Regions from separate parts of the Streptomyces sp. NBC_01261 genome, predicted to be linked through region 2. Evidence: riboswitches for the same ligand, from Rfam matches in the RefSeq annotation. Region 2 holds a riboswitch; the other holds the start of a gene.

Region 1 (4,114 bases), 1.5 Mb from region 2:
TCCCGGTCCGCCGTGCGCAGCGGGAGGGTCTCGCGCAGGGCGGGTTCGTCGACCTGGATGACCGAAGTCCCGGCCGCCTCAAGGTCGTTGACCTCGTCGCGCAGGGCGAGGGCGACCTGCCGGGCGGTGTCGCCGAGCGGCTGGTCGTCGCGGACGAAGGACCAGGCGAGCATGGTGACCGGTCCGGTGAGCATCCCCTTGACCGGGCGCGAGGTGAGCGACTGGGCGTACGTCGTCCAGCGCACCGTCATCGGTTCGGGGCGGGAGATGTCGCCGGCCAGGATCGGCGGCCGCACGTAACGGGTGCCGTACGACTGGACCCAGCCGTGCTGCGTGGCGAGGTAGCCCGTCAGCTGCTCGGCGAAGTACTGGACCATGTCGTTGCGTTCGGGCTCGCCGTGCACGAGGACGTCCAGGCCGGTCTTCTCCTGGAATGAGATCACCTCCTGGATCTCGGTCCTGATCCGCTCTTCGTAACCGGTCGTGTCGATCCGCCGCGCCCTCAGGTCGGCCCGCGCGGTGCGCAGTTCGGCGGTCTGCGGGAACGAACCGATCGTGGTCGTCGGCAGCGGTGGCAGCCCGAGATGAGCGCGCTGCGCCGACGTCCGCTCGTCGTACGGCTGGGAGCGGCGGCCGTCGGCGTCCGTGACCGCGGCGGCCCGGGACCGTACGGCGGGATCGCTGGTGAGCGCCGAACCGGCGCGGGAGGCCAAGTCGGCGCGGTTGGCGGCGAGTTCGGCGGTGATCGTGTCGGTGCCCTGGGCCAGTCCCTTGGCGAGCGTGACGATCTCGGCCGTCTTCTGCCGTGCGAACGCGAGCCAGCGCAGGATCTGCGGCTCGATGTCCCGCTCGGCGGCCGCGTCGAGCGGCACATGGAGCAGCGAGCAGGAGGCGGCCACGTCGACCCGGTCGGCCAGACCGAGCAACGTGCCCAGGGTGGCGAGGGACTTGGTGAGGTCGTTGACCCAGACGTTACGGCCGTTGACCACGCCCGCGATCAGGCGCTTGCCGGGCAGTCCGCCTACGGAGGCGAGGTCGTCCAGGTTGGCGGCGGCGGCCTCGGTGAAGTCGAGCGCGAGGCCCTCCACCGGCGCCTTCGCGAGGACGAGCAGGGCCTCGCCGAGCCGGTCGAAGTACGAGGCGATCAGGAGCTTCGGCCGGTCGGTGCGGCCCCCGAGGTCGCGGTAGGCGTGCATGGTGGCGCTCAGTTCGGCCGGGGTACGGTCCTGGACGAGGGCGGGTTCGTCGAGCTGCACCCATTCCGCGCCCGCCGCACGGAGGTCGGCGAGGACCTCGGCGTACACGGGCAGCAGCCGGTCCAGGAGGGTCAGCGGATCGAAGTCCGTGGCCACCCCGGGCGCGGGCTTGGCGAGCAGCAGGTAGGTGATGGGGCCGACGAGGACGGGGCGGGCGGTCAGGCCCAGGGCGAGGGCCTCCTTCAACTCCGCCACCTGCTTGGTGGAGTCGGTGGTGAAGACGGTGTCCGGGCCCAACTCGGGCACGAGGTAGTGGTAGTTGGTGTCGAACCACTTCGTCATCTCCAGCGGCGCCACGTCCTGTGTGCCGCGCGCCATCGCGAAGTAGCCGTCCAGCGCGTCGAGTTCGACGGCGGCGCGGTGGCGTTCGGGGACGGCGCCGACCATGACGGTGGTGTCGAGGACGTGGTCGTAGTACGAGAAGTCGCCGGTCGGGATCTCGTGGATGCCGGCGTCCGTCAGTTGCTGCCAGTTCGTGCGGCGCAGTTCGGCTGCGGTGGCCCGGAGGGCGTCGGCGTCGACGCGGCCCTTCCAGTAGCCCTCGATGGCCTTCTTGAGTTCTCGGCCCCTGCCCTGGCGGGGGTAGCCGTAGACGGTGGCCCGTGCTGCCGCGGCTGCGGACTTCGATGTCACGGAAATCTCCTTCGCGAGATATCTCCCTGGATCCCGGTGTCGGGACGTGAGCGCGAAGGTTCGTAGACCGGGGGATGGTGACCGCCCGTGTGTACGCCGACCCGCCCACGAGGTCACCGGGATTCCGCGCGCGAATGCTTCGCGTGCGGGCAGGTGGCAGGTCTTCGGACTCGCGGGCACGGCCTCCTGTGAACCGGAGGTCACCTACTGGCCGTCGCTTCCCAGGTCCTGTGTGGGCCCAGTGCGTATGACGGCGGTCGTTCCCGCTTACCGCTGCGGGGCAGTCCCGGAATCTCACCGGGTTCCCTCTTGCGACGCGTCCGTCTGGCTGACGGGGCGAACCAGCTGCGCGGCCAGCCTAAAGGGTTTGGGGTGGGTGCGTCGATTTTTGGGTGCGGGCCTGGTGGGGGCTGGTCGCGCCCACGCGGCGGAGCCGCGAATCGATACAGCCCCGCGCCCCGAAAAACAGGGTGTGGTCAGTTGGGCGGGGTCCCGAAGGCTCGCAGGATTTGGTCTGCCGCCAGTGTTGCCGTCAACTCGCCCTCGCGTACCTGGCGTTCGAGGTCCGGAGCCAGCGCGCGTACCGTCGGATCCGAGTGGAGGCGGCCCAGGAGTTCTTCTCGGACCATCGTCCAGGTCCAGTCCACCTGTTGCTCGCCGCGCTTCGCGGCGAGGCGGCCCGTGGAGTCCAGCAGGGAGCGGTGTTGCTCCAGGCGTTCCCAGACCGTGTCCAGGCCTGTTCCCTCGCGTGCGCTGCAGGTCAGTACCGGCGGGGTCCAGGCGGCGTCGGCGGGATGCATCAGCCGTAGTGCGCCTGCCAGTTCACGTGCCGCGCTCTTCGCGTCGCGCTCGTGCGGGCCGTCCGCCTTGTTGACGGCGATGACGTCCGCCAGCTCCAGGACGCCCTTCTTGATGCCCTGCAACTGGTCGCCGGTGCGGGCCAGGGTCAGGAGGAGGAAGGAGTCGACCATGTTGGCGACCGCCGTCTCCGACTGGCCCACGCCTACCGTCTCGACGAGGACGACGTCGTAGCCCGCCGCCTCCATCACCACGATGGACTCGCGGGTGGCCTTCGCCACGCCGCCCAACGTGCCGGCGGTGGGGGAGGGGCGGACGAAGGCCGCCGGGTCCACGGCCAGGCGTTCCATGCGGGTCTTGTCGCCGAGGATCGAGCCGCCCGTGCGGGTCGACGACGGGTCCACGGCCAGCACCGCGACCCGGAAGCCCTGCGAGGTCAGCAGTGTGCCGAACGCGTCGATGAACGTCGACTTGCCGACGCCCGGTACGCCGCTGATGCCGATCCGGCGGGCCCGGCCGCTGTGCGGGAGGAGTTCGGTCAGCAACTCCTGGGCCATGACCCGGTGTTGGGGCCTGGTCGACTCGACGAGGGTGATGGCGCGGGCCACCAGGGCCCGCTTGCCGTCGAGTACGCCCTTCACATAGGTGTCGACCTCGATCACAGGGTGTGCCCGAGGTCGGCGGCCAGGCGTTCCACGAGGTCGTAGGCCGCGTCCGGGATCACCGTCCCGGGCGGGAACACGGCCGCCGCGCCCATCTCCAGGAGGGTGGGTACGTCCTGGGGCGGGATCACCCCGCCCACCACGATCATGATGTCCTCGCGGCCCTCCTCGGCGAGGGACTCCTTCAACGCCGGTACGAGGGTGAGGTGTCCGGCGGCGAGCGAGGACACCCCGACGATGTGCACGTCCGCCTCGACGGCCTGGCGGGCCACCTCGCCCGGGGTCTGGAACAGCGGGCCGACGTCGACGTCGAAACCGAGGTCGGCGAAGGCGGTGGCGATCACCTTCTGGCCGCGGTCGTGGCCGTCCTGGCCCATCTTGGCGACCAGGATGCGGGGGCGACGGCCCTCGGCCTCCTCGAAGGAGCCGACCAGGGTGCGGGTTCGCTCGACGGACGGGGAGTCGCCGGCTTCGGTGCGGTACACACCGGCGATCGTACGGATCTGGCTCGCGTGCCGCCCGTACACCTTCTCCAGCGCGTCGGAGATCTCGCCGACCGTCGCCTTCGCGCGGGCCGCGTTCACCGCCAGCTCCAGGAGGTTTCCCGTGCCCTCGTCCGCCGCGCGGGTCAGCGCGTGCAGGGCGTCCTGGGTGGCCTGTTCGTCGCGCTCGGCGCGCAACCGCCGTAGTTTCTCGATCTGTTGGGTGCGGACGGAGGAGTTGTCGACCTTGAGGACGTCGATCTCCTCGTCGGTCTCCACGCGG
Region 2 (4,114 bases):
TCTGGTCGGTGTCGCACAAGCACGGATACGTGACGACCTCGGACTTCGTGCGCGGGCGCTTCGGCTCCAAGGGGCTGTCCCTGGCCGTGGCGGTCACCGGCATCCTCGCGACGATGCCGTACATCGCGCTCCAACTGGTCGGCATCCAGGCCGTGTTGGACGTCATGGGGGTGGGCGGCAGCGCGAACTCCAACTGGTTCGTGAAGGACCTGCCGCTGCTGATCGCGTTCGCGGTGCTGGCCGCGTACACCTACTCGTCCGGCCTCCGCGCGCCCGCCCTGATCGCGTTCGTGAAGGACGGGCTGATCTACATCGTGATCACGGTGGCGATCATCTACATCCCGATCAAGCTCGGCGGCTTCGACGACATCTTCAGCGCGGCGGGCGCCAAGTTCAAGGCGGCCGGGGCGGGCGGACTCGTCCCCGCACCGGCGGGCCAATGGACGTACGCCACACTGGCGTTGGGCTCGGCACTGGCCCTGTTCATGTACCCCCACTCGATCACCGCGACGCTCTCCTCCAAGAGCCGCAACGTGATCCGCCGCAACACCACGATCCTGCCCCTGTATTCACTGATGCTGGGCCTGCTCGCGCTGCTCGGCTTCATGGCGATCGCGGCCGGAGTCAAGGTCACCAACGGTCAGTTGGCGATCCCCCAGCTGTTCGAGAACATGTTCCCGGACTGGTTCGCGGGCGTGGCCTTCGCGGCGATCGGCATCGGAGCGCTCGTGCCCGCGGCGATCATGTCCATCGCGGCGGCGAACCTCTTCACCCGCAACATCTACAAGGACTTCATCAAGCCGGACGCGACCCCGGCCCAGGAGACCAAGGTCTCCAAGATCGTCTCGCTCCTGGTGAAGGTGGGCGCCCTGGCCTTCGTCCTGACGATGGACAAGACGGTCGCCATCAACTTCCAGCTCCTGGGCGGCATCTGGATCCTCCAGACCTTCCCGTCCCTGGTGGGCGGCCTCTTCACCCGCTGGCCGCACCGCTGGGCCCTCCTCACCGGCTGGGCGGTCGGCATGATCTACGGCACCCTCGCGGCCTACGGCGTGGCCTCCCCGACCCAGGACCACTTCGGCGGCTCGTCCAAGGAGATCCCCGGCATCGGCGAGATCGGCTACATCGGCCTGACGGCATTCGTCATGAACGTGGTCGTCACGGTGGTCCTCACCTTCGCCCTGAAGGCGTTCAAGGCCCCCGAGGGCGAGGACGAGACAAGCCCCGGCGACTACACGGCGGACGCGGGCGACCCGGGAGTGAAGGAGGAGCTCCCCGTGATCGCCGGTCACTGACTCCACCCAAGGGGCGCGGGAACTGCGCGACCAGCCACGACGAACCCGCAGCGGGCCACCGGGAGCACCCCCTCGGCGGCCCGCTGTTCGTACACACTGACCCACATGGACATCCTCATCCGCCGAGCGGTCCCCACCGAATACGAAGACCTCGGCAACATCACGGCGCAGGCCTACCTACAGGACGGCCTCCTCGACTACGGCGACGACGACCCCTACCTCCCCGTGCTGAAGGACGTGGCAAGCCGAGCCGCAGCCGCCGAGGTCCTCGTCGCCGTGGAGGGCGACCACCTCCTGGGCGGAGTCACCTTCGTCCCCGGCCCCGGCCCCGTGGCCGACATAGCGCGACCCGGCGAGACAGAGATCCGCGCACTGGCGATCGCCGGCGTCGCCCGCGGCCGAGGCGCCGGCGACGCCCTCGTCCGCGCCTGCATCGACCGCGCCCGAGCCACCGAGGGCTGCACGGCCGTAGTCCTGTCGACCCAGAGCTCCATGCACGCGGCCCACCGCATCTACGAACGCCTGGGTTTCGTCCGCACCCCCGACCGCGACTGGAACCCCGTGCCACACCTGGACGATCTCACTCTGCTCACCTACAAGCTGACACTCTGAAACCACCGCGACACAACATCTGGTGGTGACGTGACAGGCGAGCACAAGATGTATGCTCATGCTCGCTGTCGCCGCAGGGGAATCCGGTGCGAATCCGGAACTGTCCCGCAACGGTGTACTTGCGTGCATATGCACGCCTGGCCAGTCCGAGGACCTGCCGACGGCGCGCGTCCGGCCACCCGGCCGGGCGCATGACGTCCGGGCCTCGTGGAGTGGGCCGGTGGACGCGACGCCCCGTGCGCTCGTGTACTGCCGCCTGCCCTCGGCGAGGCCCCGTGCCGAGCGAGGGAGAGCCCCACCGTGACCATCGCGCCAGCAGAGCCGGCATCAGCGACCCAGGTGAACGAGGCGATCGTAGCGACCGCGACCGGACCCGGAACCGACGTTCCCGGAACGGCTGTTCAGGGCGCCGACGGCCCCGGTACCGCGATCCTGCGGACCCTGACCGAGCTGACCGCCGACCTCCCCGACGCCGACCCGGGCCGGGTCGCCGCCGCCACGTTGCGCGGCCGGTCCGCGCACGCGGACGTGGCGGAACTGCGCGAGCTGGCCACGGAGGCGGCCGCCGGCCTCATCTCCGAGGACCCGGTCTACTCCCGGCTGGCCGCCCGGCTGCTGACGATCAGCATCGCCGCCGAGGCCGCCTCCCAGGGCGTCACGACGTTCACCGAGTCCGTCGTCGTGGGCCGGCGCGAGGGCCTCATCGCCGACCGCACCGCCGAGTTCGCGACGCTGCACGCGGCCCGCCTCGACGCGCTGATCGCCGCCTCCTTCGACGAGGGCGCCGACGACCGCTTCGGCTACTTCGGCCTGCGCACCCTGTACAGCCGCTACCTCCTGCGGCACCCGATCACCCGCAAGGTCATCGAGACCCCCCAGCACTTCATGCTGCGCGTGGCCGCCGGTCTCGCCGAGGACGACTCGACCCGCGCCCTGGACGAAGTGGCCGCGCTCTACCGCCTGATGAGCCGCCTGGACTACCTCCCGTCCTCCCCCACGCTCTTCAACTCCGGCACCCGGCACCCCCAGATGTCGTCCTGCTACCTCCTCGACTCCCCGCTGGACGAGCTGGACTCCATCTACGACCGCTACCACCAGGTCGCCCGCCTCTCGAAGCACGCCGGCGGCATCGGGCTGTCGTACTCCCGCATCCGCAGCCGGGGTTCGCTGATCCGCGGCACGAACGGGCACTCCAACGGCATCGTCCCGTTCCTGAAGACGCTGGACGCCTCGGTCGCCGCGGTGAACCAGGGCGGCCGGCGCAAGGGTGCCGCCGCGGTGTACCTGGAGACCTGGCACTCCGACATCGAGGAGTTCCTGGAGCTGCGGGACAACACCGGTGAGGACGCCCGCCGTACGCACAACCTGAACCTCGCGCACTGGATCCCGGACGAGTTCATGCGCCGGGTGAACGCGAACGGCGACTGGTCGCTGTTCTCCCCCGCCGACGTGCCCGAGCTGGTCGACCTGTGGGGCGCCGAGTTCGACGCCGCGTACCGCAAGGCCGAGGCGCAAGGACTCGCCAAGAAGACCATCCCGGCCCGTGACCTCTACGGCCGCATGATGCGCACCCTCGCGCAGACCGGCAACGGCTGGATGACCTTCAAGGACGCGGCCAACCGCACCGCCAACCAGACGGCCGAGCCGGGCCACACGGTCCACTCCTCCAACCTCTGCACGGAGATCCTGGAGGTCACGGACGACGGTGAGACGGCGGTCTGCAACCTGGGTTCGGTGAACCTCGGCGCGTTCGTGGTCGGCGACGACATCGACTGGGAGCGCCTGGACGAGACGGTCCGCACGGCCGTCACCTTCCTGGACCGCGTGGTCGACATCAACTTCTACCCGACCGAGCAGGCGGGCCGTTCCAACGCCCGCTGGCGCCCGGTCGGCCTGGGCGCGATGGGCCTCCAGGACGTCTTCTTCAAACTCCGCGTCCCCTTCGACTCCCCGCAGGCGCAGGCCCTTTCCACGCGGATCGCCGAGCGCATCATGCTCGCCGCCTACGAGGCCTCCGCCGACCTCGCCGAGCGCAACGGCCCGCTGCCGGCCTGGGAGAAGACCCGTACCGCCCGCGGTGTCCTGCACCCCGACCACTACGACGTGGAACCGACCTGGCCGGAGCGCTGGGCCGCGCTGCGGGAACGTATCGCCCAAGTCGGCATGCGCAACAGCCTGTTGCTGGCCATCGCGCCCACCGCCACCAT

Evidence for each region. Region 2 has a riboswitch for cobalamin ahead of OG226_RS18120 (ribonucleoside-diphosphate reductase subunit alpha). Riboswitches for the same ligand answer to the same signal wherever they lie in the genome.
Region 1: it holds a riboswitch for cobalamin, as region 2 does, so the genes downstream of both, metE (5-methyltetrahydropteroyltriglutamate--homocysteine S-methyltransferase) here and OG226_RS18120 (ribonucleoside-diphosphate reductase subunit alpha) in region 2, are expected to answer to the same signal.

What each region holds. Positions count from the first base shown of each region.
Region 1 is NZ_CP108463.1:2,724,101-2,728,214, reverse strand. It holds gene metE (5-methyltetrahydropteroyltriglutamate--homocysteine S-methyltransferase) at 1-1,889, opposite strand, end outside; cobalamin riboswitch at 2,028-2,250, opposite strand; gene meaB (methylmalonyl Co-A mutase-associated GTPase MeaB) at 2,366-3,349, opposite strand; gene scpA (methylmalonyl-CoA mutase) at 3,346-4,114, opposite strand, start outside.
Region 2 is NZ_CP108463.1:4,211,519-4,215,632, forward strand. It holds gene mctP (monocarboxylate uptake permease MctP) at 1-1,295, shown strand, start outside; gene OG226_RS18115 (GNAT family N-acetyltransferase) at 1,401-1,907, shown strand; cobalamin riboswitch at 1,960-2,083, shown strand; gene OG226_RS18120 (ribonucleoside-diphosphate reductase subunit alpha) at 2,208-4,114, shown strand, end outside.